Regions from separate parts of the Rummeliibacillus sp. TYF-LIM-RU47 genome, predicted to be linked through region 2. Evidence: predicted binding sites of a transcription regulator. Region 2 holds the regulator's gene; the other holds the start of a gene.
What was found. Region 2 encodes Rex, which represses fermentation and respiration genes when NADH is low (regulators of the CRP and FNR family bind a similar motif). Its sites were predicted from a motif close to TTGTGAAATATTTCACAA; they were not measured.
Positions count from the first base shown of each region.

Region 1: a site for Rex is predicted at 6,216-6,233, ahead of F0527_RS09715 (cytochrome c oxidase subunit 2A). Genes of this name have one in related genera too.

Region 1 is NZ_VVIR01000001.1:1,910,230-1,926,638, reverse strand. It holds gene F0527_RS09740 (response regulator) at 1-1,473, shown strand, start outside; gene F0527_RS09735 (CheR family methyltransferase) at 1,485-2,318, shown strand; gene F0527_RS09730 (fused response regulator/phosphatase) at 2,443-3,594, shown strand; gene F0527_RS09725 (b(o/a)3-type cytochrome-c oxidase subunit 1) at 3,659-5,260, opposite strand; gene F0527_RS09720 (cytochrome c oxidase subunit II) at 5,377-5,859, opposite strand; gene F0527_RS09715 (cytochrome c oxidase subunit 2A) at 5,882-6,007, opposite strand; gene F0527_RS09710 (chemotaxis protein CheX) at 6,448-6,903, opposite strand; gene F0527_RS09705 (dynamin family protein) at 7,240-10,857, shown strand; gene F0527_RS09700 (sulfurtransferase) at 10,812-11,669, shown strand; gene F0527_RS09695 (hypothetical protein) at 11,737-12,996, shown strand; tRNA gene F0527_RS09690 (tRNA-Gly) at 13,200-13,271, shown strand; tRNA gene F0527_RS09685 (tRNA-Arg) at 13,349-13,425, shown strand; tRNA gene F0527_RS09680 (tRNA-Pro) at 13,430-13,506, shown strand; tRNA gene F0527_RS09675 (tRNA-Ala) at 13,526-13,601, shown strand; tRNA gene F0527_RS09670 (tRNA-Met) at 13,622-13,695, shown strand; tRNA gene F0527_RS09665 (tRNA-Ser) at 13,704-13,796, shown strand; tRNA gene F0527_RS09660 (tRNA-Met) at 13,938-14,014, shown strand; tRNA gene F0527_RS09655 (tRNA-Met) at 14,167-14,243, shown strand; tRNA gene F0527_RS09650 (tRNA-Asp) at 14,247-14,323, shown strand; tRNA gene F0527_RS09645 (tRNA-Phe) at 14,354-14,429, shown strand; tRNA gene F0527_RS09640 (tRNA-Thr) at 14,436-14,511, shown strand; tRNA gene F0527_RS09635 (tRNA-Asn) at 14,522-14,598, shown strand; tRNA gene F0527_RS09630 (tRNA-Ser) at 14,602-14,692, shown strand; tRNA gene F0527_RS09625 (tRNA-Glu) at 14,702-14,773, shown strand; gene F0527_RS09620 (ABC transporter ATP-binding protein) at 15,027-16,409, shown strand, end outside.
Region 2 is NZ_VVIR01000006.1:61,322-77,730, forward strand. It holds gene F0527_RS17470 (CotY/CotZ family spore coat protein) at 1-87, shown strand, start outside; gene F0527_RS16070 (YheC/YheD family endospore coat-associated protein) at 454-1,833, shown strand; gene F0527_RS16075 (hypothetical protein) at 3,268-3,663, shown strand; gene groL (chaperonin GroEL) at 4,589-6,220, opposite strand; gene groES (co-chaperone GroES) at 6,272-6,556, opposite strand; gene F0527_RS16095 (CPBP family intramembrane glutamic endopeptidase) at 6,747-7,463, shown strand; gene tatC (twin-arginine translocase subunit TatC) at 7,581-8,336, opposite strand; gene F0527_RS16105 (twin-arginine translocase TatA/TatE family subunit) at 8,354-8,545, opposite strand; gene F0527_RS16110 (catalase) at 8,772-10,829, opposite strand; gene F0527_RS16115 (redox-sensing transcriptional repressor Rex) at 11,005-11,640, opposite strand; gene F0527_RS16120 (ABC transporter ATP-binding protein) at 11,770-13,707, shown strand; gene tsaD (tRNA (adenosine(37)-N6)-threonylcarbamoyltransferase complex transferase subunit TsaD) at 14,069-15,088, opposite strand; gene rimI (ribosomal protein S18-alanine N-acetyltransferase) at 15,088-15,531, opposite strand; gene tsaB (tRNA (adenosine(37)-N6)-threonylcarbamoyltransferase complex dimerization subunit type 1 TsaB) at 15,528-16,235, opposite strand; gene tsaE (tRNA (adenosine(37)-N6)-threonylcarbamoyltransferase complex ATPase subunit type 1 TsaE) at 16,232-16,409, opposite strand, start outside.

The sequences.
Region 1 (16,409 bases), on a different contig from region 2:
TCACAAGCACAAACGGAAGAGCTTCAAGCCCAATCAGAAGAGTTGCAAGCTCAATCAGAAGAATTACAAACTCAAGCTGAAGAATTGCGAATGATTAATGAACAGCTATCAGAAAGAACATATGAAGCTGAAGAAAAATCGCATCAGCTAGAAGAGACGAAGAAAGAGTTAGAAGAGCAAGCTTTAGAGTTACAGCGCAGTTCGCAATATAAATCTGAATTTATGGCGAATATGTCTCATGAGCTTAGAACGCCTCTTAACAGCATTATTATTTTGTCAGAGATGCTTCAAGATCCTAAAGATAGTAGTACAGCCGAAGAGAAACGTGAATTCGCTCAAATAATTGGCTCATCCGGTCAAGATTTATTAACCTTGATCAACGATATATTAGACTTGTCAAAAGTTGAAGTCGGAAAATTAGTGGTTGAATTTGAAGAAATGAATGTTAGCGAGATTCCTGACCTTCTTTACCAAAACTTTAAGCATATTGCGAAAAATAAAGGCTTATCCTTTGAAGTGAAAATGGAGGACAATATTCCAGCGTTATTCTATACTGACCATCAACGATTCCAACAAATTATGAAGAATTTACTTTCAAATGCCTTTAAATTTACGGGTGATGGTTCTGTAGATGTTCATTTCAAAAAAGCAGATATGGAACGAGTTTACAAACATGTTCAAGGTGCAAATCCAACTATTGATTGGATTGAAATCAATATATCAGATACAGGTATTGGTATTCCGAAAGATAAACAAGAATTAATTTTTGAGGCATTTCAACAAGCGGATGGCGCAACTATTCGCAGGTATGGGGGTACTGGATTAGGTTTATCTATCAGTAGAGAGTTTGCAAAATTGCTTGGCGGGAATATAATTTGTGAAAGTGTTGAAGGGCAAGGAAGTACCTTTACATTATTCCTTCCAAACTTGCCAGAAGGCGTAAATGTAATGGAAGAAAGCGATGTTAAGGATCTTATTGCAGCTTCAGTAGAAGCAGAACGATGCCAAGAACAAGACATAACATTTGACACTTTAGTAAGCTTTAGCGAAGAACAGCAGAAAGAACAAGCAAACTCAAATAAATTAACAGGTAAAAAGATACTAATCGTTGATGATGATAACCGAAATATCTTTGCTTTACGTAAAGTATTAGAAGCAGAAGGAATGAATATAATCACTGCGCAAAATGGCTATGAATGCTTAGACATCCTTCATGAAGAAAATACAATAGATGCCGTCCTAATGGATATCATGATGCCAGGCATGGATGGTTATGAAACAATGCAGCTGATTCGCCAGCAAGAACAGTATCAAGAATTGCCAATCATTGCCCTGACAGCAAAAGCAATGAAGGGTGACCGAGCTAAATGTCTAAAAGCCGGTGCATCTGACTATGTAAGCAAACCATTAAAAGTAGATCAATTATTGTCTGTGCTTCGTGTATGGCTCACATCAACGGTGGTAACCAGATAGCGGTGAAAACTATGAAAGATTCTATTACACAAGAAGAAAGAGAAGAAATTGAAATAAAGTTATTGTTGCAGGCGATTTTTGATGTTTCGGGTTTTGATTACCGTGATTATATGCGCTCATCTATTAAGCGAAGAATAGAGAATCGAGCTCGCATAGAAAATGTTAGGACAATTAGCTATTTAATTGAAAAGGTTTTATATGAAAAAGGATTTGTTGAAAAATTAATTGATGATTTCTCCATCAATGTAACAGAGATGTTTCGAGATCCTGAGTTTTTTGAAGCGTTTCGTTTACAGGTAGTTCCGCATTTGAGAAATCTTCCTGAAATTAGGATTTGGCATGCAGGTTGTTCAACAGGCGAAGAAGCCTTTTCCATGGCTATCTTATTAGAAGAAGAAGGCCTATACGATCGAGCAAAGATCTATGCAACGGATATAAGTGAGAAAGTCTTATCTACTGCAAAAAAAGGCATTCTTCCGTTGAATCGCATGCAAACCTATACTCGGAATTATTTAAATGCTGGTGGTAAACATGAGTTTTCTAAATACTATACTACAGATTATGATTATGCTTATTTAGACGAAAGCATAAGAAAAAACATTGTTTTCTTTCAACATAATTTAGTAACAGATGGGTCATTTAACGAATTTCATATCATAATTTGCAGAAATGTAATGATTTATTTTACAAGTGATCTTCAACTAAACGTGAACCAATTATTCTATGAAAGCCTCTGTAAAAGGGGCTTTATGGGAATTGGCAGTAAGGAGTCTCTGCGGTCAACTCAGTTTTCAGATAAATATGCTGTTATTTCAGCCAAAGAGAATATATACAGAAAGATCTAACAGAAGGAGATGCTTATGCATTTCCTTTCCTTGTTTTATTTAGAGTGATGCTTTACACTTTTTTATTTAATAATGTTTAATTTTTTACTATTAGGGAATTACATTACCAGTAAGGGGGAGAAGAATGACAATATTAATAGTAGATGATAATCAAATCAATCTCTTTTTAATAGAGAATATACTTAAACGTGCAGGTTATACAGACTATTCTTCTCTTACATCTGCCAAAGCCATGTTCGATTATTTAGAAACAGAAGTAAAAGAATCAACAAACACATCTGTTGATTTGATTCTTCTGGATATTATGATGCCTGAAATGGACGGAATTGAAGCATGTAAGATACTACAAGATAACCCTAAGTTTAAAGATATACCAATTATTTTTGTAACAGCTATTGAAGATTCAAAAAAAGTTGCTGAAGCGTTAGATGTCGGCGGCATTGACTATATTACAAAACCAATTAACAAAACAGATTTGCTAGCCAGAATTCGTGTAGGCCTTCGATTAAAATACGAAAAAGATTGGCATAAAAAACATGAAAAGAAAATACAAGATGAACTAGAATTATCTATGCAAGTTCAAAGAGGGCTTCTTAGTAAACCTTTATTAGAAGAAAGATTTAATGTCAATGCTTCCTATTTGCCTGCAAATCAATTAGCCGGAGATATGTACTATTGGCAAAAGATTGATGAAGATCGATATGGTGTAATCTTACTGGATGTAATGGGCCACGGCATTACATCATCTTTAGTATGTATGTATATATCTTCTGCATTACGCGATGCTATTCGCAAAAATCCAGACCCTGTGGCACTAATTGAAGAACTAAATAGATGGATGAATATACTCAATCAAGAAAAAAATACATTTCACTATTATTTTACTGCCATATATTTAGTTATTGATACGAAGAATAATACTATTGAATATGTGAATGCTGGCCATCCACCAGGGTTTTTATTAGTCGAAGATCAAAGAATTATTACCTTATCGACCAATTGCTGCCCTGTAGGATTGTTTAGAGAAATGAAAGTGAAAAAAACAACAATTGAATTTAAAGAAAAAATTCAAGTTCTTATTTATACGGATGGGGTTATGGAGGCATTAGATGATATCAATCATGATGGATTAGAAGAACTGAAGAAATTAGTGATTAACCAGAAGTTTGATATTCAAATGCAGGAACCTATTGAGTATGTATTACCTAAAGAACTGCAAATTGATCAACCTGATGATATGTGTGTAATTATGATTCAAGCGGGAAATATATCGTAGATACATATACAGGAAAAAAACGTTCTATTTCAATTATGAAATAGAACGTTTTTTATTTGCTAGATTACCAAAGCTTATAGCCTTTAGAACCTAGTGGAGCATTTTGTATAATATCATAGATAGGGAATGTATAAGCAATCAATATTAATGCTGCTAGAATTACAAGCCATACTTTGAAATTTTCCAAAATAGCAGGTGTTTTCTCCGCTTGTGGAGAAATTTCAGCGATTGGGAATTCTTCTTCACCTTTAGGTGCAAACCAGCAAAGTCTTACAAAGATATACAAGAAGATGATAATGCCGATGAACAATAATGTGCCACCAACAGCTTGTGCAACTTGGTAAGATGCCCATGTCTTAGCAATTTCAGCACCGCCATAATCAGAGAAAGAGGAACGGCGAGGTGCACCCAGTAAACCTTCAATATGCATGGAGCTAGACATAATAGCCATACCAACAACCCAAACGATTGTTTGGATAATACCAAGGCGATTTAACTCTTTTGTAAACACTCTGCCTCTTAAGTGAGGAACTAACCAATAAGCAGCACCGAAAAATGTTAGAATAACGGTAGTTGCCACTGTTAAGTGGAAATGTCCTGTTACCCAAATGGTATTATGGATAAGTTGGTTCATTTGGTTAGATGCATTGACAATACCACCAGCGCCTGCTGGGATAAAGATTAACATACCCATGAACGGAGCGAAGAATCTTGCATCTCCCCAAGGTAATTTTTTTAGCCAACCAAACAGTCCTTTAGCACCTTTTGAACGTCCGGCTAATTCAAACGTTGCAAATATTGAAAATGCTGTCAATAAAGAAGGAATAGATACCATCATAGTTAGAACTACTTGAACATATTTCCATGATGGGTCAATACCAGGTTCAGTCAATTGGTGATGAACTCCGACTGGGATTGAGAATAATACGAATAAGATAAATGCAAGGCGAGCAAGGGAATCTGAGAAAATTTTCCCGCCAATAATTTTTGGAATGATGGTATACCATACCATGTAAGCTGGTAATAACCAGAAATACACAAGTGCATGCCCGAAATACCAGAATAAAGTACGTGATAAAAGAATATCAACTCGTTCTACTAGGCCAAGTGACCAAGGTAACAATTGGAATAATACTTCAGCAGCTACGCCGAGAGTTGCAACAAACCACATTAAGTTATTGCAAACGACCATGAATGAAAGTAAAGGTGAAGTTTGTTTTGGATTTTCTTTGCGCCATTGTATCCAACGCATTGCTTGTGCAAGTCCTCCGATCCAAGAACCAACAATAACAAGTGTTAGGCCTAAATAGTAAATCCAGTGTGCTTGTAATGGGGCATAGAAAGTATAGAGAACAGACGCTTCATTTAAAAGAACCATCGCAGCTGCCATTGCAGTACCAGCTGTCATGATCCAAAATCCGATCCAGCCTAGTAATCTTTGTTTATTTGATAGGGTACCAGATGTACGGCTAACCGCTGCAATTTGAAAACCATAGATAAAGAATGTAGTAAGTATTAAACCTAGCAAAACACCATGTACAGTTAAAACTTGATAATACCCAATGCCAAAAGGTAATTCAAAATGCCCCGAACGAACTAAAACTTGCAATAGACCTGCAGTTCCACCCAAGAATAGAGCTATGAATGCAACATAAATATGAGCCATAGAAAGTTTAGCATCTTTAGGATTTACTTTAAGAAGCTCAGCTGTTTTTCTATTAACCTTACTTGCAACGGGTAGACTATCATTTTTGACTTTTGATTGATCGATGACTGTTTGACTCATTTTTTATCCACCACCTTAAGCATAGAATGCATTTGCGCATGGCCAACTCCGCAATATTCGTTACATACAATTAAATACTCGCCAGCTTTATCAACTGTTGTCACATATTCAGAAACATAGCCTGGTTCTAGCATCATGTTGACATTCGTACCTGATATTTCAAAGCCATGTACAACATCTTTAGAAGTAGCTATAAACTTAACCTTAGAACCTACAGGTACTTCTAGTTCTGGTGGGTTATAGTAAAAGGCAGAAGCGAGTACTACTATTTCATAATCCCAATCTTTACCTGTAACTTTGTGAACACCAGGTTTGTTAAATGGTGCAATTTGGTCTACCTTTTCATGATTTATTGTGTTTTTGGCACTTGGTGGATGACTGCCGTTATGAAATGCCATGATTCCTGTAATTAATAAAAATACGATTAAAGATCCGCCACCAAATAAAAGCCAATACTTTTCATATTTATGCAGATGCATTTTTTTCCCTTCTTTCCTTTATTTAAAAACGTTCTAAAAATAGGCCAAAGCATGCAGCCCACGTAATTACTATAAAAGCGCCTAACGCAAATACTAAATAGAGTGTTCCTTTTAGGTTTTCTTCTTCTTCATGTTTCTTGGGTGCCATCGAAATCGCTCCTTTCAATTAAATCAAAACATTTATTCTGCAATAGTTTGCAAGAGGGAAGCTTCTTCAATAAATAATCTAGAACAAGATGAATTAAGTTTTACTTCGTCCGATTATTGGGCTGTAACTAACCGAAGAAAGAAGACTTCTCTGAATGAAGTTTTGTTTTATTGTTTGAGTAAATGATATAAAAAAAATATAGGTTTAGATGTGATAAAAATCACACCTTTTGACAAAAAGTGTGAAAGAAGTGTGAAAAGGAATGTATGTTTAAGAAGGTTAACGAGTTGAGATGATAAAAATCTATGAAAAATAATGATATAAAGAGGGTTTTAAGTGAGGGTACCTTTAGAGGGTGATTAAAAAATCCTAGGTATGTCTTTAATAAGCTATGAGTAATCTGGATATAAAAAAAGAAGCTTTAAAAAAGCTTCTTTTTTCTAACTCGGATCCATCGCTAGCAATATGGTTAACTTTCCGATGGCATCTATATCAACAGGAAGTATGATTGCTTGATTATAGCCAAGCAGTTTTGTATGGCCCACCATAACAGTTGGTGGTGTAATATCTAATACTAATTGTTGTGCAGCAACATATGTACAAAGATTGCCAGCAATCATATTGCCAAACTCTCCTGTAAAAGATTCCAGCATTTCACCTTCAAGCTTCATTCCGAACATGGCCTCACTAATAGTACTGAAAGTTTCGGGAGAGGAATCTATAATAATTCTTCCCTTTAAATCTCCCACCATGCCGATTAAAACTCCGATTTCGGATTGTTCGTAAGGTTCTTTAGAAATGGATGGAGCTGAGACATGGACGTCGTTCGGTAATACAGTTTTGAGTGATTGAATCATGCTATTGAGTATAGTTTGTACTTGTATCGATGTGCTCATTGAGAACTCCTTATGTTATGACCTTTTTAATATAGTATCACGCAGCAAAAGAATTGAATAGTTGTTGACGTCACATAGTTTTTTTATTATGATGAAATTAACAAATGAGAATGATTTTCATATTCACTGATTAATTTCTTTAAAAAGGAGCGTTTCAGATGGTTTATGCATTCATTGGTGCGACACTTATTATTTATGGGGCAATAGGCAAATACATTTTTAATCAAACCTCCACCCATTTAAAATAATTTTTTTAATCCTTCTAATAATAGAAGGATTTTTTTAATATAGGCATGGTAAAATAGCGTTAAGGCAAAAAAGGAGGAAATGATTTTCATGAGTCATTTTGAAGAACAACTACATCTGCTGCTAAAACAGACTGCAATGCAATATTTAATCTATCAACATAACGAAGACCAGGAAAGGCTTCAAAAAACGAAATTATTTGCTGAAAAGCTTATTAATAAAGAATATATGATTGCCTTTGCAGGTCATTTCTCTGCAGGTAAATCTACTATGATTAATGCGCTGACAGGGGATGATCTCCTTCCTTCTTCTCCTATACCAACAAGCGCAAACGTTGTAAAAGTACATAAATCGGATGAGAACTATGCCATTGCATACCTAGTAGATCAAAATCCTATCAAATTTGATGACGGATATGATATTAAAACAGTAAAAGAATTCGCTAAGAACGGTGCCTTGGTTTCTCAAATTGAAATTGGCCATAAAGATTCTGTTTTGCCAAAAGGCATAACAGTAATGGATACACCAGGTGTGGATTCGACTGATGATGCGCATCGTTTATCTACGGAAACAACACTGCATTTGGCTGATATTGTTTTTTATGTAATGGACTATAACCATGTCCAATCAGAATTAAACTTCCAATTTACAAAGAATTTAATGAAGCATAATCCTAATGTTTATCTAATTGTGAACCAAATTGATAAACATAAAGAGAGTGAACTCACCTTTCAGGAATTTTCCAATTCGGTGTATCAATCATTCTCAAATTGGGGCGTAGAACCAAAAGGGATTTACTTTACCTCATTAAGAGACTTTAATCTTCCTTACAATGATTATAATAAAGTAAAAGAAATAGTCATGAATAGTATGGAAGGCTGGCAAGATCATTTAATTGCTGGAGGTAAAGCAGCTCTTGAGCAGCTTCAAATCGAACATGCACAATATTTAGAAACTAATAAAAAACAGCTATTAGAAAATAATGAGACCATTTTATCGCAAGAAGAGTGGGAAAATAACGAAGAGATTACAGCAGACTTTGAAGTAGTACTTCAACAGTTAAAGTTGTATTCAGCATCAAATTGGCAAAAGAATTTTGATCACAGCCGTGATGAATTATTAGAAAATGCTGCTATAATGCCTTTCGAATTACGAGAAAAACTGAAATATTATTTGGAAAGTGTACAGCCAGATTTCAAAGTTGGAATGCTTTTTTCTGGTAAAAAAACACAAGCAGAAAAGGATCTGCGTAAGGAATCTCTGTATTCACTTTATAAAGAAATAGCGTTCTCTCAAATTTCTGGTCATATGCGATCTTTAATGAAGAGTTCATTGAAATTAGTTAATGCTTTAACCGATGATTTTTCTCATGAAATCGACGATTTTGATATGCAGCCACCATTTTCAGTAATTGAAGAACAAGTAAAACTTGATTCTGGTATTACTGGGGATGCGCTTTTAAACTTCGCCAATCGTGTAGCAAGTGCCACAAAGAGGTGGTATAAGCAAGACACGGATCAATGGAAGTTTGAAAAAAGCGCTTATATAGAAGAGTTGTCCTTTACGACAGTTGAGCCCTTAAAGAAAAAATGTGCAGTTTTGAAAAACAAAGTAGAAGTAATTGATGGCGCCAAAGCAATTGAAGAACAGGAAAAATATTTTGCTATCCAAAAAACGGTCTCGATTCAAACAATGAATCCTGAAGCAGATCAATGTGTATCTGAGTGGGAGCAAGAACATGAAAAGGCAATGGGCAATATCCGGCCGTTTGATCCATCTATGCTCGTAAAAAAAGAGGAGCAGAATCAGGAAGAAGAATTGGAGGATAAAATCTCATCTCCATCTATACACTCGACAACTGCTCTTCAAAACGCTGTAAGAACAGCAAGCGCTATTGAACCAATTCAAGGATTTTCAGAGGTTGCAAATTATTTAAAAAATAAAGTGAACCGCTTAAAGCAAAAAGATTTTACAATTGCACTTTTTGGAGCATTTAGTGCAGGGAAATCTTCTTTTTCAAACGCATTGATGGGGCAAAAAGTACTGCCAGTGTCTCCAAATCCTACAACAGCTGCTATCAATAAAATTCGTCCTATTTCAGAAGGCCATCCGCATGAAACGGCAGATGTCCACTTAAAAACTATTGGACAATTAGAAAATGACATTATTGCTAGTTATGAAGCAATTGGTATTACAATTCATTCACTAAATGAAGCATTTGATCGGGCAGAAGAGGCTTTAGCTAAACCACTCGACGATGAAAGACTGCATGTTCATAAATCCTTTGTGCGTGCCTTCAAAGAAGGCTACCCTACTTTTAAAGAAAAATTGGGCGAGACTATCAGGACAAATCGCGAAGAATTTGAAAAATTCGTAGCTCAAGAAAGCAGAAGCTGCTTTGTCGATAGTATTGATTTTTATTACGATTGTGAATTAACCCGTTTAGGTGTGACATTAGTAGATACACCGGGAGCAGACTCTATAAATGCACGGCATACGGGGGTGGCGTTTGAGTATATTCGTAATGCAGATGCCATATTATTTATCACGTATTACAATCACGCATTTGCAAAAGCCGATCGAGAATTTTTAATTCAACTTGGGCGCGTGAAGGATGCATTTGAACTAGATAAGATGTTCTTTATCGTTAATGCAATTGATCTTGCAAAGGATGCAGAGGAAGCAGAAGACGTAAAAGATTATGTGAAACAAGAACTCCAACGTTTCGGCATCCGCCATCCAAGACTATTTGGTGTTTCGAGTTTATTAGCATTGCAAGAGAAATTAGAAAGTCAAAATTTACATTCTGGTTTGCCATTGTTTGAAGAGAATTTCCATCACTTCTTATCAGAAGAATTAACAGCACTAGCAGTTCAAGCATTAGCTGAAGAAACGGAAAAAGCCCAAGAAAGACTTCGCATACTGATCCAGCAAACCGAAGACAATATGAAGCGAAAAGATGAACGTCTTGCTGAGCTAGCTAAGTTAGAACAGTATATCCACACAAGATATATGCATTCTGCAGCTCAAACGATTACAAAAGATACAAAACAGGAACTGGATGAACTGCTCTACTTTGTATTACAGCGAGTTTATTATCGATACCCGGATTTCTTTAAAGAAGGCTATAACCCTACAACCTTCGCATCAAAATCTTCTTCAGTTGCATTAGCCATTGCTTTGAAAGAAGTCCTAGCAAGTTTAGGGTTTGATTTTGAGCAAGAAATGCGTGTTACTAACTTTAGAATTGCGAAATTTATTATGAAAAAAATTCACGAACGAGACCAAGATGATATGAAACAGCTCAAAGACATCAATGCTAGTTTTTCATTTATGCCATTTGAGGCTGAAGAACCTAATATTTTAGAATTCGTGGGTCCTTTTTCTGATAGCAAACCATATGAATCCGTTAATAAATATTTTAAAAATAATAAGTCCTTTTTTGAAAAAGGCGATAATCTGAAGTTGCGTGAAGCACTTGAAGAGCTAACTAAGCCAGATGCCAAAAAGTATCTAGATGAACAATCAGCACGCATGAAAAAATGGCTTGAAGACATTATTGGAAAACTTGCTGAAGAATTGCGTCTACACATCTCAAGACAAGCTATTAACCAAATTGATATCGAAAAAACGTTGCTTCATGAAGGTACGAAGCTTGAAGAATGGAAACACATTTACAACACACTAATGAATGGGGTGGAGAAGTGATGGGTGAAGTTTTTCTTTCAGTAAAGGATATCTCTCTTGACTCTCAAGAAAATTATAAATGGATTGATGCTCGTTTTAATCTGCAGAATTCTGCCGAAGGTTCGACTGCTTATCAAAAACAGCACATTGCAGAAGCTGTTTACTGGGATTTGGAGAAGGACTTATCAGACATGGAGCAGCATGCGGGACGCCACCCAATGCCAACGAAAGATAAACTACAGGCTTTATTTGAAAGAAGTGGATTGCAAATGGACGATTCTATATTAGTCTATGATCAAGGCGGAACACCATTTGCAGCAAGAGCGTGGTGGTTACTAAAGTATGGCGGATTTCAGAAAGTACAGATTGTCCAAGAAGGTTATAATGCTTTAGTTAATGAAGGCTTTAAAACGTCGACCGAATTGCCTGTTGTCCAACAGACAAGCTTAAACTTAAAATGGCAGGAACACCTATATGCAGACCGCATAGCAGTAAAGGAAATCGTAGATGGTCATGTGGATAGAACATTGCTTGATGCCCGATCGAACGCTCGCTATAAAGGAGAGATAGAGCCGATAGATCAAATTGCCGGCCACATCCCAGGAGCAATAAATTATGATTGGGAGCAATTATTACAAGATGGTAAACTTTGTCCTAATGAATCATTGTTGGAACTAGTATCTAAGAAAGAACCAATTACGGTTTATTGTGGAAGTGGCGTCACTGCTGCCCCGTTGTTCGCTATGCTAAAGGAAATGGCATATGAAGATATACAATTATATACTGGAAGCTACAGCGACTGGATTCAACACTTTGAGATAGAAAAAGCTTAATATAAACATCCGCATTTTAGGAATGCGGATGTTTTTTTATTTTAAATTACAAGGAATTTCTTTTTTTATGTCGAATGTTCTCGTTAATGAGTGTTGGAAGCGGGGGATTAGTATAATTACTAGAGATCATGTATTAGAGATGATTACTGAAAATTTTAATGAGTTCTTTGATGAGTTAGAAAATATCACCCATTTAGAAACAGAAGCCTTAAAAAATGAAATTCAGGGACGAAATATGTATATTCAGCAGCTGAAAATTGAAAAAGAACTGTTGTTAAAAGAAATAGGCATCATCAAGAAGGTAAATAACAATCTTTTAGAAGAAAGAAAGAAATTACGAAAGGAAATAGATGCCAAAAATAAAATCATGGACTTCACGGATGGCATGACCGTTCTACTTAATAAAGAATGTATCCTAGAGGAAAAGCAAAGAGTAATTGAACATCTATTTAGAATAGGCATTGACGATGAAAATTCAAAGATATATATAGAAGAATTTATTTACGTTCTTTCCAATTGTTTAAGTTTATTAGATGTGAATCAAAGCAAAAGAATTAAAAGTCTATTAAAGAAAAATATAGATTTTTACCATGAGCTTTTTTCAAATACAACTCCTCAAACTCAATTAAAAATCTTACACATGTACAAAGTGAAAAATTGGAGTGTGCTTCTAGAACATTTCTTAGAAAGAACTGTGCAATCTAATAGCTTAAAGCGCTTTTCTGATATAGAAGGTCTAAATCTACTTTTATACATAATTTATTATAAGAAATTAAGCCAACTTGAACAAAATAAAATGTTTAAACTTTTTTATCATGATCAGAATAAACCACTTTCTGCGAAGCTATATAAAAGTTATAATGACTATTCGTTAAGCAAAACTTTAAGAGAGCTAAACAAATTTATTTCTATCATCAATGAAGAACAAAAAAATATAGACTTGTTGAAAGGAGAGATTATGCAATATTTCCTTGAGAAAGTTTTTACTGCAAAGGAAGTAGAAAATTATAGAATGTTTAAAAAGTACAATATTCAAACTGCGGAGAAGAAAACTAAACAATTCGGATTAAACTTTAGTGAATTAAGAAAATTTGGTTATCAAATATCTGGTCGGACAGATGAACAACGTTGGCAAGCTTTAAATGATTTTGTAGAAGAATATGGTTTAGAGGTGACTGTAGCAGAGTTATCAAAGAGAATAAAACTCAAATCCAGAGAAGAAGACCAAAAAAAGTATTCCAATGCACTTTGTAAATGGAACAGCGATTTGGAAAAGTTAAAAATACAATATTATCGTGGAGATTTTCCTTGGCCGAATTTTGAATAAAAATTAATGTTATGGATGTGAAAATAGACTGTCTTACGCTATTCAACACAATTATATTTATATTGATTTTTTGAAGCTTAGCTTGTAGACTTATTAAGGTAGTGCTTCTGAAAGAAATAGTATAAACAACATTGTTTATAATTTTTTCAAGAAAAGTATTGCATTTATAAAAATGTCGGTATATAATTAATCTTGTCTTTAACGCGGAAGTAGTTCAGTGGTAGAACATCACCTTGCCAAGGTGGGGGTCGCGGGTTCGAACCCCGTCTTCCGCTTAATAATAGAATGGTCTGGATTACTAGTAGGACATACATAATTTTTGGCTTTTAGCTCGAAATTCTATTTCTAACATGCGCCCATAGCTCAATTGGATAGAGCGTCTGACTACGGATCAGAAGGTTGTGGATTCGACTTCTGCTGGGCGCACCATTTCCGGGAAGTAGCTCAGCTTGGTAGAGCACTTGGTTTGGGACCAAGGGGTCGCAGGTTCGAATCCTGTCTTCCCGACCATTTATACTATATATACATTGGGGCCTTAGCTCAGCTGGGAGAGCGCCTGCCTTGCACGCAGGAGGTCAGCGGTTCGATCCCGCTAGGCTCCACCAATTTTAATATTTAATACTATGGCGGCCTAGCTCAGCTGGCTAGAGCGTACGGTTCATACCCGTAAGGTCGGGGGTTCGATCCCCTCGGCCGCCATATTTCCTGGAGGAATACCCAAGTCTGGCTGAAGGGATCGGTCTTGAAAACCGACAGGCGGGTCAAACCGCGCGGGGGTTCGAATCCCTCTTCCTCCTCCATTATCATAAAAAAATTATATATAATTATCGCGGGGTGGAGCAAATCGCAAAACGAAGTTTGCGATTAACATCGACGCAAGCGAAGCGTGGAAGATGTCATTATGCTTTGTTGATTGGAAAAATTATATCCTATACTATTATCGCGGGGTGGAGCAGTTCGGTAGCTCGTCGGGCTCATAACCCGAAGGTCGCAGGTTCAAATCCTGCCCCCGCAACCAAATGATCCGGTAGTCTACGAAAGCATATTCGTATTATTATCCAGGAGTGTGCAAATCGCAATATGATGATTGCGAGTAACATCGACGCAAGCGAACCTTGAAAGATGTCATTGTGCTTTGTTGATTGAAAAAATTATATTCTATATTATTATCGCGGGGTGGAGCAGTTCGGTAGCTCGTCGGGCTCATAACCCGAAGGTCGCAGGTTCAAATCCTGCCCCCGCAACCAAATGGTCCGGTAGTTCAGCTGGTTAGAATGCCTGCCTGTCACGCAGGAGGTCGCGGGTTCGAGTCCCGTCCGGACCGCCATTTTTTAGTTTAATATATTCTTATTTTGATGGGTCGGTAGCTCAGTTGGTAGAGCATTAGATTGAAGCTCTAAGTGTCGGCAGTTCGATTCTGTCCCGACCCACCATCAAATGCCGGTGTAGCTCAGTTGGTAGAGCAACTGACTTGTAATCAGTAGGTCGAGGGTTCGACTCCTTTCGCCGGCACCATATTTACTATTCCGAAGTAGCTCAGTTGGTAGTAGCATCTGACTGTTAATCAGAGGGTCGCAGGTTCGAGTCCTGCCTTCGGAGCCATATGGGGAAGTACTCAAGTGGCTGAAGAGGCGCCCCTGCTAAGGGTGTAGGTCGGGCAACCGGCGCGAGGGTTCAAATCCCTCCTTCTCCGCCATACAATAATGGCCCCTTGGTCAAGCGGTTAAGACACCGCCCTTTCACGGCGGTAACACGGGTTCGAATCCCGTAGGGGTCATTACATAAGCTAACCTTCAGAGCATTTTGTATAGTTCTGAAGGTTTTTTGTATGCAAAAAAGATGTTTACCATAAATTTTGAAGTGTGCCAGCCTTTATTCATTAAAAAATATTATAGCTTTCCATAGACTTTTTTCCAATATTTGGTTTAAACTTATCTTGATAGTTAAAATAGGCAAAATGGGTCGCTTTCTATTTAAAAGTTCTGTATGATATTTAGGATAACGAAATTTTCAGAAGGGACTTCATACATATGTTAAAACAGTTTTTTAGTTACTACAAACCACATAGGAAATTGTTTATAATTGATTTTTGTTCAGCCATTATAGTGGCTATTTTAGAGCTAGCCTTTCCTGTAGCTGTTCAAAAGTTTATTGATACGCTGCTTCCTACAAACAACTGGGGAATGATTACGAAAGTAGGCGGCCTTTTGCTCCTGGTGTATCTATTGAGTACCATCTTAAACTTTATTGTTAATTATCTTGGTCATAAACTTGGTATAAATATTGAAACTGATATGAGAGAAGAATTGTTTACACATGTTCAAAAGCAGTCTTTCCGGTTTTTTGATAATACTAAAACCGGCCATATCATGAGCCGAATAACGAATGATTTATTTGATATTGGTGAATTTGCCCATCATGGGCCAGAGGATTTCTTTATCGCTATCATGACTTTTATTGGCGCTTTTTGGATCATGTTTACTGTGAATCCAACGCTTTCCTGGATTGTGCTTGTAATGGTTCCAATTTTAATGGTTCTTGTTTATGTATCTAATGTAAAAATGAATAAGGCATGGACGGGTATGTACGGAGAAATAGCTGAAATCAACGGACGAGTAGAGGATAGCGTTTCAGGTGTTCGAGTAGTACAATCGTTTACTAATGAAACCTATGAAAAAAATCGTTTTAAAAAGCAGAATGGTTTATTTCGACTCGTTAAATTAAGTGCTTATAAAGTCATGGGAGCGACAAACGCTAGTATCTATTTTATGACGAGGCTCTTGACTTTACTAGTCCTTGTAGTGGGAGCATGGCTAAGTTTTCATGACAAATTGTCATATGGTGAGCTGGTTAGCTTTATCTTGTATACAAATGTGTTAATTAAGCCGATTGATAAAATTACAGCATTACTGGAGTTGTATCCGAAAGGCATGGCGGGCTTTAAACGCTTTCAAGATTTACTCGCTCGTGATCCCGAAGTTCAAGATAAGCCGAATGCTATAATTGCTCCACATTTAAAGGGTGCTATTTCCTTCAATAATGTAGATTTTAGTTATGATCATTCAAATGAAATTCTGCAGAATTTATCTTTCGATTTAAAAGCAGGCGAAATGACGGCTTTTGTAGGACCTTCAGGAGCGGGGAAGACAACAATTAGCTCGCTTATTCCACGTTTTTATGATGTTAATAGTGGTTCAATTACCATTGATGGAATAGATATTCGTGATATGACGAAGCATTCATTGCGCAAACAAATTGGTATAGTTCAGCAGGATGTATTTTTGTTTACTGGTACCATTCAGGAGAATATTGAATATGGCAAACTAGGAGCCTCATTTGAGGAAATTCAATATGCTGCAGAAAAAGCAAATCTTTCCGAACTAATAGAAAGTTTGCCAGATGGCTATCAAACA
Region 2 (16,409 bases):
ATTGTTGATTTAAATTGTTTCTGTGCAATTAATCCGTTTCCACCTAATCTAGTCAATCGACCACTCCCTGAAATTGAACCGAAATAATTAGTTTTTTAATAAATCTCCAAAACCGCAACCATTTTGTAAGAAATGGTTGCAATTTTCACATATAAAAAAGGACAAATCCAACTCATGATGGGACTTTGCCATAGCATTTAAACAATCTATTGGTAAGTGCGCCTTCCCATCATCCTTTCACTATACAAAAATCACTTTGTGAATCGCTGCTCACTATAAATAGTTAATCCCCTTTATTATTAGCAAAATTGCTCCTAGCAAATGCACAAATAAAATAACCTATGTGTTTCTACTGAGTCCATTAGAAACTTTTGAATTTCATTGTACCAAAATAAGAAAAAATCGATCCTGCTTTATACCTTATAAATTAACAATATGAAAGGAAGTACTTGATTGAACAATGTATACAAATTAATTCCTATTAGTGATGGTAGTCCATGCATCATATTACATCCTAAGCAAAGAAAATTACTAGACGCAACAAGGATAAAAACAACTATTCATTTTGGATTTCATAAAACCGAAGTCATATTCAAACAATTAAATACAATAAAAGAAAATGAAATCGGATTATCTAATACTGTCATAGAAAATCTGAGGCTTCCTTTAGAAGTAGATTATGAAATTTCAATCCAAAATGATGAAATTATTATAGGGCCATTTATTGGCGTGATGATAACGAATTCTCACAAAAAACTTAAAAAGAAAGTAAATAAACTAAAACAAATAAAAAAACTTGAACAAATAAAGAAACAATATCGATTAGTTAATGGCGTCGTTTTAGCATTATCGGTGGAAGGTATAGATGAAAATAACTCTAAAGTCCATGGTTTTCTTTACAATCCATCTACTAAAAACTGGGTAGAAGGGACTTTCCCATTTCCATCTGTCATAGTAAAAAGAACAACTATGCCTAGTGACAGTAAGAAATATTTAAAAAAACTTTATGGCCGGCGTTTTTTTCACCTAGCAGGTATTAATAAATGGAAAATGTATCAACGACTTCATAAAAATCCAGATTTACTTCCCTATATTCCTAAAACTTTCTTATACAAGAAGCCCACGGATATTTTAAAGTATCTTAAAGAACTTGGCACCATTTATGTAAAGCCTATCTCGGGATCCTCAGGAAATGGCATTGAAAAATTTATAGCGAAACATAATCAATATCGTGTTAAATTCCGTCTTAATAGAAAAAACGAGACCATCCACTTTTCCTCTGAAACCGAACTACTTGATTATGTGAAATCTAAGTTCAAAAGTAAGAAGTTTATTATACAGCAACAAATAGATATAGAAATAGAGAAAAACCATCCCATTGATTTTCGAATTGCTCTTATAAAAAACCAGAGTGGCCAGTGGGAAGACATAGGGATGGTGGCAAGGAAAGGCAGGAAAGGCAGTGGCGTTAGCAACATCTTAAATGGCGGAAGAATGCAAAATGCGCAATCTTTGCTTTTAACTTTATACAATCTATCTGAAGCTGAGGCATTGAGTATCCGTCAGAAAATGTCTGAAATTGCTATTAAAGCTGCTAGAGAGATTGATAAATATGATACCATATTCAAATCTGGTGTCGATATCGCTCTTGACCGCGATCATCATATTTGGTTAATTGAGCTAAATAATCGTAAACCATATTTAAAGTTTTCGAGAGTTGGGTCTAAAAGTACCATTAAAAAAGCCAGAAAATCAAGAATGCTTTACGCGAAATATTTGGCTGGGTTCCCCAAGGAAAAGAAAGATTCTGAACAGTCAGCTCTACTTTGGTGACAGTTAACACCTCTTTCACACAACTACCTGTTAGTTAATCAAAGTAAAAAAATACTCCCTCTTTACAGAGGGAGTATTTCTACTTGCAGATCACTTTTAACTTAGATACAACACTCAAATATATCAGGGAATTGGGTGCGTAGGAACTTAGGCTAAAAAGCCGTGACAATAATCGCAAAACCTAAGCCACCACATCCTGTGGAAGTTACATTATGCCGTCTGTGAGCAGAAAGTGTGTAATATATAAAACGGTACTTTACTGTTTTACATTTGATTGGGTAGCAAAGTGTTTGCACCTTTTCACAGATTCATTCCTCCTGTGTATTATGTATGCGCAAACACATAGATTACTGCTAGGTTCTTTTTCTGGTGGAGACGAATCTTTTTTATTTATCATGTAGTTTACTAATTCACCGAGATTTTTAAAAATATTTGAACAACTATTAAAATTCATATAATATTTCAAAAAACAGTATATTTCATTTCTATACTTGATGTATCGCTATTGGCATAATTCCATTTGAAGAATCTTTTTTCAGAATACTCTTTGGTAATTTCTTCTGTATTAAAAGAAACATCATCTTAGATTATATTTGAGATAAATTTAATCAGCAAATTAGAAATTGATAAAGAATACGGGGAATTTATTTCATGTTAAAACAATAGCTAAATAGTATATCCGGTTCTCGATATCAAATTACAGAGTAAAGAAACTAATAGTATATTAAAAGAGTATTTTAAAAGAATGCTCTTTTTTGAACTTCAATCACTTTCATACGAATCCCCCACCCTGATTATAAAGAAAAGTCCTCTACTGCAGCATCTACTTCATCTTATGCTACGCAGCCAAAAACTCCATTATAATTTGAGGAATAGAATGATTAAATAACTGTTGATAGCTATATATCATAAGGGTTAATATATGTGATGAAAATGAAGGAGGGAATTAATATCGATATCTTTACGGATTGCAATATTCTAAAGACAACTGGTTGAATACAATTATAGGTAATAATAGACTAGAAACCATAAGTAGCTTATAACTTGCTTATGATTTCTTTTTTATATCTACTTAAACATATGACGATTGTAGAAAAGTTTTTCTCATTTAATTATAACCGATAAGCTACCTCCTATATGTTACATCATTTGGTAAATACAGATTTCCCTTTATATGTACTTGAACTATCATAAAAATATACAGCAAGTCTGTAGTTTTATTTGTTTTTTCTAAATTCATATATATGGATTTTTTATACTTATTTTCTTTTATTCTAAATTAAACATAGAGTTAATAATAAATATAGCTCTTAATATTTGCTATATTAATTACTTAATTGTATAAATATATAAAATTATACAAGTAAATATTTTACTTTATATTATTTTTCTGCTAAAATAGTATTGTACTTATTTAATTGGAGGGATATATAAATGAAGAAGTCTTTATTATTTAGCTTAGCTTTAGCAGGGTCTATTCTATTTGCTTCACCTCACAATATAGCTGAGGCAGCTACTCAACCAAAAGAAGAAACAAATACAGTTATTCAACCATATGGGGCTGGAACATGGGATTATCTTGGAACATGGACATTTTCTAAGAGTATTCGTATACAAAGTGGCGGTGGAGACTTAAAAGTTTGTGCACCAAATGTATCAACTAAAATCAAATTTGGAGTAGACAGTTATACTACTTTAGAAAAACATGCAACAACATCCGGAAGTGGTGATAATTGTGCAGTTTTTAGTGTTGGCCTGCCCGGAGCATATGATATCTTCATGGTTGGTAGTAACCACCCATCATCAGTTACAGTTAAAGTATATGATTAAAGGGCCTTATAAAAGGTTGCCTAGATGGCAACCTTTTATTTTTGCACTTTTTTCCTAAATTTGATTACAGTCTAAACAATTATTAATAAAAGTCCCTATACGTTATATATTCTATTCATTATCCTAGAGAATATGACAATGTAGAACGAAGCACTATTAAATTTTTTTCAGTAGCTTAATCGTTTAAAATATTTCCAACCTAAAATTTAAAAAATTCACAATTGTCAATGTACCTGAACAAGCTTAAATTACCTTTTCACTCTTTATTATCAGATTCCGTCATCTTTAGAAGACACCTTATTTCTTCCATATGTAAGTATCTAAATTATTTTTTCATTTACCATTTAAATAGGTACTAAATTCTTTTGTATGCAGATCAAAATGTTCGAAGTTTAATTATTTCAAACTCCGCCACGGTTTCTTCATAATACATTTTTAATGATATGTTCCCTGGATTATCATCATGATAGATTTGATATCTTAAATCATCTTGAACCGAGATGTCTAAATAAACTGGTTTAAACTAGTCACTTTGATATTGAAAAAGTTTTCCCCACTTGAATAACTTCATTAAAATATTTTTAATCAATTGCATCAAACCAACTAATGCTAAAATATTGATTTGAATATCTTCAAAAGGATATCTTTACTTCCTTTTAATCAGTCACAAATCAAATTCGCATAATTATTTAAAACTGCTTAGTCTGAAGTCTCATAGTACCAGTTGTACAAATTATTGTTAGACTTGGCCATTCAGATGATCAAATCACCAAGAATGTCTATCTCCACGTTACCAAAGAAATGAAAAAAGAAGCTTCCCAAAAGTTTTTACAACTAATGAGAAGCCTCTAAATTATCCTCTATGTTAGCAAATCACTTTCACCTTACATACAAACCCTTATATATCAAGGGATTGACGGCTTTATTACATCATGCCGCCCATGCCGCCCATATCAGGCATTGCAGGTGCTGCTCCAGCTGGTTCTGGAATGTCAGCTACTACTGCTTCTGTTGTTAAGAATAGAGCTGCTACAGATGCTGCATTTTGTAGTGCAGAACGTGTAACTTTAGTTGGGTCTACAATACCTGCATCGATCATGTTTACCCATTCGCCGTTTGCAGCGTTGAAGCCAGTGCCCACTTCTTCACGTTTTAAGCGGTCCACGATAATAGAACCTTCAAGGCCTGCGTTGTCAGCGATTTGACGTACTGGTTCTTCAAGAGCACGTAATACGATTTTCACGCCTGTTTCCACGTCGCCTGCTTCTGCTTGGCCGATTTCAGCTACTTTGTTGTAGACACTTACTAGTGCTACACCACCACCTGCAACGATACCTTCTTCTACTGCTGCACGCGTAGAGTTAAGAGCATCTTCAATGCGAAGTTTGCGTTCTTTCAATTCTGTTTCAGTTGCTGCACCAACTTTGATGACAGCTACGCCGCCAGCAAGTTTAGCAAGGCGTTCTTGTAGTTTTTCTTTATCGAATTCAGAAGTAGATTCTTCGTATTGAGCACGAATTTGACCTACGCGAGCTTCGATTGCGTCAGTTGAACCTGAACCTTCTACGATTGTAGAGTGGTCTTTTGTTACAACTACTTTGCCAGCATGGCCAAGCATTTCAATTGAAGCTTGTTTTAGGTCCAAACCGATATCTTCTGTAATCACTTGTCCGCCAGTTAGGATAGCGATATCTTCTAGCATTGCTTTACGGCGGTCACCGAAGCCAGGAGCTTTCACAGCCACTACATTGAATGTACCGCGAAGTTTGTTCAAGATTAAAGTAGTTAAAGCTTCACCTTCAACATCTTCAGCAATGATTAGTAATGGTTTGCTTTGTTGAACTACTTGTTCTAAAACTGGTAGCACATCTTGAATGCTTGAGATTTTTTTATCTGTAATTAAGATGTATGGGTTGTCTAATACTGCTTCCATTTTATCAGTATCTGTTACCATATAGTGTGATAGGTAGCCACGGTCAAATTGCATACCTTCTACAACATCTAATTCTGTTGTGAAACCTTTAGATTCTTCGATTGTGATAACGCCGTCGTTTCCTACGCGTTCCATTGCTTCTGCGATCAATTCGCCCACTTCATCATCAGCTGAAGAAATAGCTGCTACTTGTGCAATAGCTTCTTTGTTTTCAACTGGTTGAGAAATTGATTGTAATTCAGTAATAGCAGTAGCTACCGCTTTGTCGATCCCTTTGCGGATGCCGACTGGGTTTGCGCCAGCTGTTACGTTTTTCAAGCCTTCACGAATCATAGCTTGAGCTAAAACTGTAGCAGTAGTCGTACCGTCACCAGCGATTTCGTTTGTTTTTGAAGCTACTTCTGAAACCAATTTTGCACCCATGTTTTCATATGGATCTTCTAATTCGATTTCTTTAGCGATTGTTACACCATCATTTGTGATTAATGGTGAACCAAATTTCTTTTCAAGCACGACATTGCGCCCTTTAGGTCCTAATGTTACTTTTACTGCGTTTGCAAGTTTATCTACACCTTTTAACATAGCGCTGCGTGCGTCTTCACTGAAACGAATATCTTTAGCCATTAAAAATTACCTCCTGAAATTTTATCTATTTTTCATTTACGTTTATTATTCTTATTCAACGATTGCTAAAACATCTGATTCGCGAAGAATTAAATAGTCTTTGCCTTCATATTTTACTTCTGTTCCAGAGTATTTAGAGAAAATAATGTTGTCCCCACTCTTTACGTTAAGTGGAACCACTTGACCACCATCTGTTAAGAATCCAGTACCAACTGCAACTACTTTTCCTTCTTGAGGTTTCTCTTTTGCAGAGTCTGGGAGTACGATGCCGAATGCAGTTTTTTCTTCAACTTCGACAACTTCGATAATAATACGATCGCCTAATGGTTTTAACAATTGAAACAACCTCCTAGAATTATGTGTATATACTTAGCTTATTAGCACTCCTCACTATTGAGTGCTAACACAATTATTATATTAATGAATTCCCATTTCATTTGCAAGCGGTAAGCATTAAAAATTTTGTTTTTATTCTCAGTTAATTTACAATAAAGAAAACAGGCAGAAAACAGAAAGGAAATTGAGTTTGAAATCACACAAAACCGCGTTATATATTTTATTGATTTACCTTGCTATGCAGCTCTCTTCTGTCGTTTTCATGCGACCGTTTGCACTGTTCATGAAAAAAAGATATCCAACTATGGGGAAAGAAGAATTGGTCCTCACTATTAATGGGTGGTATATCGTCATAAGTTTTGCAGCAGCTCTTCTATTATCTCTTATTGTGATAGCCTTTAATCGAAACTTCTGGAAAATTTTCAAACAAAAACCCGAATCTATCCCTACATCTATTCTTTGGGGGGTTATTGGATTCTTTCTTGTATTTGTAGGCCAGTGGATCGGCGGCATTATCGAACATAGCTTAGGCATTACTCAGGCATCTGAAAACACAGCAAACCTTACAACGATAGCAGATGCAGCACCTGTTGCTATTTTGGCGCTAGCTATTATCGGTCCTATCCTAGAAGAGTTTGTTTTTCGGCGTGTTATATTTGGCTCGCTCATCCAAACGACGAACTTCTTTATCGCTGCGCTGATCAGCTCGCTTGTATTTGCTGTCATTCACTTTGATTTTACTCACATTATTATCTATGCCATTTCTGGTTTTATATTCGCTTTTCTTTATTATCGTACAAGGCGTATTATTACGTCTATCATTGCCCATATGATGCTAAATGGATTTGTGACCGCTATTCAGCTCTATCAGGAACCCATCGTGAAGTTTTTAGAACAGCATCAGTAAGCTATACTCTCTATTTCTCCAACTATACACAAAACCCTTCTTTTATAAGAAGGGTTTTGTTTCATTTGCATAAAAAAACTGCAATCAAATAGTTTCGTTTGATTACAGTTTATTCTACTATTGTTGTTGCATTTCTATTTGTCTTTGCTGTTCTGCTCTAATATATTTTCGATAACCTACTCGAGAAATCATAATACTAATCTCATACAGTATACATAGAGGAATAGACACGATAAAAAGCGACAGAACATCTGTTGGCGTAATAATATCTGCAACGACCAACAAGATGAAATAGGCATACTTCCTGAACTTGCTGAGCATTTGAGGTGTAATAATACCAAGCCGCGTTAAAAACAATACGACCATAGGCAACTCAAATACGATACCGAAAGGCAGCGTCAGCTGGAGTAAAAATTGGAAGTACTCATTAATGCCGATCGTTTGTTGAATATCCATTTCCGTAGACATCTCTGTCATGAAATGAATCATATAAGGGAATAAAACCTCATATGAAAACATAACGCCGAGCACAAATAAGAAAACAATGTATGGGATATACCGTAATGTCGCTTTACGCTCTTTTGGAAACAATCCAGGCGTAATAAAGGCCCATAGTTGATATAAAATAACAGGCGATGTCATAACAATCGATAATACAAAAATCACTTGGAAATAAATATTGACGGGATCCGTCACTTTAAATGAATGCAACTGCAAAGTCTTTGCTTCATTACTAAATTGCAAAAAGTGGATCAGTGGCTGTGCTAGAAAGAAACTACCAATCACTGCAACCACAAAGAAAACGGCAACAATCATCAGCCGTTTTCTTAATTCTTCTATATGTTCGACAATAGTTAGTTCTGTGTTATTCATTTACTAAACATCCTAACTTATTTATCTTCAATCTTTTTTGTTTCAGATACTTTATTCGGCTCATCATCATCAGCTAAACCTTTTGTAGCATGCTTAAATTCACGGAGAGTAGAACCCATTGCTTTACCAAGCTCTGGTAGTTTCTTCGGTCCGAAAATTAGTATGGCAACGACTCCTAAAATTACTGCAGTTCCAGCACTAATTCCCATTACAGACACCTCCTCATATACTTGCTCCTATTTTAACGTAAAAATAGGCTTTTGGCTATTCTATTCACGATTTTATTGTGAAATATTTACCTACAATTTCCCTACTCTACTTAGATTGAATATATTATATTTGCTACAAAAGAGTATTCTTTGCATACATAATAAAAAAACTGGCTAAACAGCTAGCCAGTAATTAAGTGAAACATATCCTATTTGCTCTTCTTCCTTACGTTCTGCTCCAGAAACGTTGTTGAGTAATTGCATTCAAGAAATCTTGATTAAAGTTTGGATTATTAGCTGCAAAAACTACGCCCTCTAAATTATTGTTTTGCGATTGTTGGATGAATGACTGTCCGCCTGTACCTACGCCAATCGGTTTATAATGCTTATACGCATTGTGTACGAAGTCAGACACATCTTGCATAAACTTCGCTGGATATTTCGAAGTTCCCCCGACTACATAAAGAGCATCAACCAAATACGGGCTTCCTGTAATGAAGGTTTGGTTAACTTTGATTTGCGCTCCGTCTGTTCCAGTCACATTTCCAAGTCTTTCGCTTATAATATCAATGAAAACACCATTGCTCTCTAAGAAGTTAAGAACTTGCATTACCTCTTGGCCATTGAATCCTTCACCAATTAGCACGCCCACCTTTTGCGTGTAAGGATATTTAGGCGTTGTCGATTGGCTGAGGGATGCATAGCTAGTATTGACAGGCACATTGTCACCGCTCGGCTGTCTTACACCGATATTATCCGCGATGATGCAAGCTAATTCTTTGTCTACATTTACTATTAAATCGACATTTTGCTGACGAACTGATTCGCTCTTTACTTTTCCAAGCTGATAGCTGAATCCTTCAATAGTGTGTTGCTTTTCAATTGGCGTCAAGCTGTTCCAGAAAATACGTACTTGTGAGAAGTAATCGTTAAACGACTTGCTTCTTCCACGGATAACATGCCCTTCTACTTTTTTCGGGTAATGTACATAACCACCTTCTTCAGGTGTGGATGTATGCGGTGTATTATCCATTAATGAGTTATTGTGATAGTTTACTTGGTCCACATCTATTCTCATTCTCATAAAGCCCCTGCGCGTATTATTGTGGAAAGGACAGAGCGGTTTATTTACCGGTAATTCAAGATAGTTAGCACTGCCAAGGCGATGTTGCTGTGTATCTCGATAAGCAATTAATCTTCCTTGTAAAACAGGATCATTTGAGAAACCGATACCCGGCACTACGTTTGCAGGATTGAATGCGATTTGCTCCATTTCTGAGAAGTAATTATCAATATTACGATTAAGGGTCATTTTACCAATTAGTTGAACTGGCACTAGCTCTTCAGGCCAGAATTTAGCAGGATCCAACACATCGAAGTCAAATTTGAATTCATCCTCCATCGGAATTAGCTGAACGCCTAGTTCATACTCAGGGAACGCACCCTTATCAATAGCTTCGCGTAAATCTTTTCGATGGAAGTCTGGGTCAATACCACCAATTTTTAATGCTTCATCTTGAAGTAGAGAATGAACGCCTAGAACCGGTTTCCAAACAAATCTTACAAAAGTTGCGACGCCAGCTTTGTTGACGAATAAGTAAGTATTAATCGACCAAGACTCCATCACTCGATAATTCTTTATTATTCCGCGGTCAGACATAATCCATGTTACCATGTGAAGTGCTTCGGGATTATTCGCTACATAATCCCAGAAACGATCATGCGCACCTGTTGCTGTTGGGATTCCATCATCCTGTTTATTTTGATAAGCATGCATGGCATCCGGGAATTTCATCGGATCTTGGTTAATTAACACAGGCATAGCGATAGTCGTTAAATCGTAGTTGCCCTCTTCTGTATAAAATTTTACGCCTAAGCAGCGTAAATCACGCGCTGTATCATAGGAGCCTTTCGGGCCTTGGACAGTAGAAAAACGCACAGCTAAAGGCGTCTTCTTTCCAGGTTCTTGGAAAAGGCAAGCCTCTGTCACGTGCTCCATCGATTGATAACATTCAAACTCCCCATAGGCACCATAGCCCCTTGCATGCACAACTCGTTCTGGAATTTCCTCATGGTTAAAGTGCGACATTTTTTCGAGAAACCAATAATCCTCATGTAAGGAAGGACCCCTGACTCCTGCTTTTAGTGTTTCCGAGTCATTGGATATTTTTCGGCCTTCTTGGGTTGTTAACGGCTTTCCATCATTACTTTTACGATATTGATCTAATTGCTCTTGCTTTGCATCCTTTTTAACAGACTTTTTGTTTTGCGAGTACTTATCCATCTAATCACCTAACCTATCTTATAAATGTCTAACGTTATAACCATATGCATTTTTTTATCCCAATATACATTTCATTTCAAGTTTGAATATAAAAAGAATCCTTTTTTCGACAAAAAAGTGGCGCACAAGTTGGTTGACTTGTGCGCCACTTTTATCTATTTGTATAGAAGTTAATCTATCTTTCGTCATTACGCATGAAATAGCTTAATGTCTGTAGTTCTACTGTCAAATCGATTGTATGTACACGTACATCATCAGGAACATGCAATGTGACAGGAGCGAAATTTAAGATGCCTTTTACCCCCATCGCGACAAGCCTATCGGCCATTTGCTGTGCAGAACGGGCGGGTATCGTCAAAACAGGCAACTCCGCTTTGTATTCTAAAAATTTTTCTTCTAATAATTCTGGCGGAAAAACAGGGATATCATTGATATACTTACCTTCTTTTGTTCCGCTTGTATCAAATGCTGCAACAATTTTCATATTATGGTTCTTTTGAAAATTATATTTTAACAAAGCACTGCCAAGATTCCCTACTCCAATAATGGCTACATTCATACGTTCATCCTGATCTAATACACTACGAAAGACCGTTAATAAATATTGCACTTCATAGCCGTACCCTTTTTTGCCGAGTGCTCCAAAATAGGAAAAATCACGGCGAATTGTTGCAGAGTCAATGTTCATCGCTTCACTTAATTCTTTGGAAGAGATTCTTTCTTGCCCATCCTCTGCAAACTTTAAGATAAAGCGATAATAGAGAGGCAGTCTTTTGGTTGTAGCTTGTGGAATTTTACTTGTGGACTTCACGCTTTTTCCTCCTGCTAGCAAATCAAAATCCCTTCAATAGTACATGATAATTAGCTTTTTTGCAAAGTAATCCTCGTTGCATACCCTTCCGACTTCCTATAAACTAGGAGTGAACTGAGGTGTAAATATATGATCGTTTTACAGGTCAATCAATTATATAAATCTTATATGGGTGATGAAATTTTAAGCGGTGTTAAATTAGAAGTGCAGCATCGTGACCGCGTTGCCCTCGTTGGAAGAAATGGCGCGGGAAAATCCACCCTTTTAAAAATTATCGCAGGCAAACTTTCATATGATTCTGGCGAAATCATTAAACCGAAGGATATTCGGCTAGGGTATTTAGACCAACATGCCGGATTAGAATCGACCCTATCTATTTGGGAAGAAATGATGGCGATTTTTGAACCATTGAAAAAGCTGGAACAAACGATTCGTACTCTAGAACTGAAAATGGCTGATCCTGAGGTCTATGAAAATCCTGATCAATATGCAAAGGTCATGACAGAATATGATCAATTGCAGCATGATTTCAAAGAAAGAGGCGGCTATCAATATGAAGCTGATACACGTTCTATTCTGCACGGCATGCAGTTCTATCCTGACAGCTATGATCAAAAAATATCTGAGCTATCTGGAGGGCAACGTACACGTCTCGCCCTTGCAAAACTATTATTAAGCAAGCCCGATCTGTTGATTTTGGACGAGCCAACCAACCATTTAGATATCGAGACACTAAACTGGCTCGAAACCTTCTTAAAGAGTTATGATGGAGCGATTTTAATTGTATCCCATGACCGTTATTTCCTCGATCAAATCGTTTCAATCGTTTATGAAGTATCACGCCACCATGTCAACAAATTTACTGGAAACTACAGTAATTACCTGGACCAAAAGGCAAAAAACTATGAACGTGACCGCAAGCTGTATGAAAAGCAACAAGGCGAAAAGGCAAAGCTAGAAGACTTTATTCAAAAAAATATTGTACGAGCCTCTACAACAAAGCTCGCACAAAGCAGGCGCAAGATACTTGAAAAAACAGAGTGGATGGATTCTCCAGAAGGAGATGAAAAATCTGCTACTTTCTCATTTGAGATTGAACGCCAAAGCGGCAATGATGTGTTGCAGGTGAATGACTTAACAATAGGCTATGAAGGAATTCCTGTCTCTCAAAATATCCAGCTGCATGTTTACCGTACAGATCGGATCTCTTTAGTCGGCCCGAATGGCGTGGGAAAATCGACATTATTAAAGACACTTATAAAAGATGAATCACCGCTTTCTGGAACAATCTATTTCGGCACCAATGTTCAGATCGGCTACTATGATCAGGAACTCGCAAAACTAGATAGTAATAAATCGATATTAAAAGAACTATGGGATGAATGGCCTTTAATGAATGAAAAGGACATTCGGACAGTTTTAGGCCGCTTCCTCTTCTCAGGAGAAGATGTAGATAAAATTGTTCGTGATTTATCAGGCGGTGAAAAGGCAAGGCTTGCTCTGGCAAAACTAATGCTCCAAAAGGCAAACTTCCTCATTCTTGATGAACCGACTAACCACCTTGATTTGGACAGCAAAGAGGTATTGGAAAATGCATTAGTAGATTATCCTGGCACATTGCTATTTGTTTCGCATGACCGTTACTTTATCAATCGTATCTCTACTAAAGTAGTTGAACTTTCGCATGATGGGACAACTGAATATCTTGGCGACTACGACTATTACGTTGAAAAGAAGCATGAGCTTGAAGAAATAGCTGCCGAAAAACAGGCTGCAATGCAAAAGCCAATCGAAATAGTCGATCAAAAACAAAAAACAACGCAAATTGATAAAGAAGCGAAGAAAAAGATTCGAAAAGTAAGCAGGCGTATAGAAGAGATTGAACAACAGCTAAGTACGCTCGACCAGCAAATAGAAGGCATTGAGAAGATGCTTTGTGACCCTGAAATCTTCCAGAACCATGAAAAAGTACTGGAATTGCAAACACAATTAGATGATTTAAAAGAGCAGCATGAAGTATTCGAATTAGAGTGGCTTGAATTAAATGAAGAGCTTGAGAAGCTGTGAATAACTAGTAGTTATAAAAAGGAGCTGTCGAATGATTAATCATTTGATAGCTCCTTTTGTCGTAACAACACATATATTGTCTATATATTGGTCAATAGCTAATTTTCCAACTATTTTTTTCCACAAATTTATTCACATAAACAATCCTTATTTTTCAATGGTTCAAAATAGTTTTCCACATTATCCACAGATTTTACTCTAGTTATACACATAAAAATGTGTATAAACTGCTACTATATCTAGTTATTACACATTTAATCCACAAACTGTCCACAGTTTGTGGATTATTTTAGAATTTTCACACTTTTTATTACAAAAAGGACTTTCATTTTTACATGAAAGTCCTTTTCTGTGTATAACTTTAATTATTCCAGGACAATAACTCTAATCCAGGTCGGCCATTTAACGTTAAATCGCTTCTTTTCCCCGCTTTAAACATAGAAGTCCCTGCAGCTGCTATCATAGCAGCGTTATCTGTACATAATTTTAACGGTGGCACATAAAAAGGTATATCCTCTTTGTTAAAGGTTGCAGTTAGTGCATCTCTTAAGCCTTTATTGGCTGATACACCTCCAGCAGCTATCACTTGTTTCACATTGTACTGCCGTGCAGCTCTCAAGGTTTTGGCTGTCAATACCTCCACAACACTATCCTGGAACCCCTTTGCCACATGCATTGGATTAATAGCCTCTCCTCGTTGGTCTGCGTTATGTTTATAATTAATAACAGCAGATTTTAATCCGCTGAAGCTAAAGTCATATGAATCTGGCTCAAGCCATACGCGAGGGAAATCGACTTCACCATCGCTTTCATGTGCTAATCGATCAATCTGCGGACCGCCTGGATACGGAATGTTCAATACCCTTGCCACTTTATCATAAGCTTCGCCTGCCGCGTCATCACGCGTCTCACCAATTAATTCAAAATTGCCGTCTTCCTTCATCAACACCAATTCAGTATGGCCTCCGGAAACGACCAGAGCTAATAGTGGAAATTCCATAGGCTGTACTAGTGCATTGGCATAAATATGACCCGCAATATGATGTACGCCAATAAGGGGTAAACCATGTGCAAAGGAAAATGCTTTTGCCGCATTGATGCCAATTAATAAAGCGCCTACTAAGCCAGGACCTTCTGTCACGCAGACAGCATTTAAATCAGCAGGTTGTATATTCGCCTGCTTTAACGCTTCTTCAATAACGACAGTAATCTGCTCTACGTGATGCCTAGAAGCGATTTCTGGCACGACGCCTCCAAATCGTTTGTGACTTTCAATTTGTGAGGCTACCACATTTGAGACAATCTCAGTTCCATTCTTCACTACAGATGCGGCTGTTTCGTCACAGCTGCTTTCAATTCCTAATATATATATGTTCTCCATTATAAATTCACCCACATCACAAGAGCATCCTCTTGATTATCAGTATAGTACCCTTTTCTTATACCGCCTGCTTGAAATCCAAGTTTTCGGTACAAGTTTTGAGCAACCGTATTGGAAACCCTCACTTCAAGGCTCATGATGACAACGCCTCTTTCTTTCGCTGTCATTATTGCTTTACGCATAAGTCCTTCTCCAATACCTCTGCCTCGGCCTTCCGGAAGGACCGCAACATTTGTAATTTGGCTTTCATCAAGTACAATCCACATACCACAAAAGCCTATAAGCTTCCCTGTCTCTTCTACAGCAACTATATATGTGGCTTGTGTATTACGAGTCATTTCTTGATAAAAAGCCTCTACTGTCCATGGTGTAGGAAAAGAGGCTTCCTCTATCGCATGGACTGCTTCTACATCTTCAACTGTCATCTCTCTATAAGTAATCATCGTTTTTGTTCCTTCTGTTCTTTCAACCAATTGGCTTCTGCTTCTACCAGTCGGCAATAAGTTGGCACAAAATGATGTGTGTCTTCCACTGCCGGTAATTCTTCCTGCTCCGCTAGATAAATGAGTTGCCCTGCACTAGGTAAATCAAACGTATATGGAGCGCGCGTAGCAAGCTCTCCTAATTGTTGTTTAATCTGTTGCCAGAAAACATCTACATCTTGCCCGATAAAAAGGACAGGTTGACCAATTTCTTTTAATTTCTCTAAAAGAGAAGCCATGCTATAATGCCCATCATCAATAACCGATTCTAATTGATGAGCGGAATTGTATACACCGCCATACACATTTTCACGTCTTGCATCAATGACTGAGCATACAAGGCCTTGATATATACCGGCATTTGCGGCTAATACTTTTAAGCTGGATACACCAGCCAACGGAATTTGAAGCGTCCATGCTAATGTTTTAGCTACGGTTACGCCAATCCTGACCCCCGTATAAGAGCCAGGCCCTTGGCTAACTGCAATCGCATCTATATCGCTTGGTGAAAGGCCTGCTTTTTTGATAATATCTTCAATAGCCGGCATCACACTAGCTGAATGATTTATTTTCATATTTCTAGCTTCCGCCGCTACAATTTTTCCATCCTTCACAATAGCTACTGCCAAGGGTGAATTTGCTGTATCTATTCCTAACCAAATCACTTTTTTAACTCCTCACACAATAGTTCATACCGTTTCCCAAAAGGTATTAATATAAACTTTCTTTTATTATCGTCAATCCGCTTAATCTCAATGGCTAAACGATCAGCAGGTAAATCTGTTTCTATTAGATGAGCCCATTCAATAATCGAAACGGCATCACCATAGAATAATTCA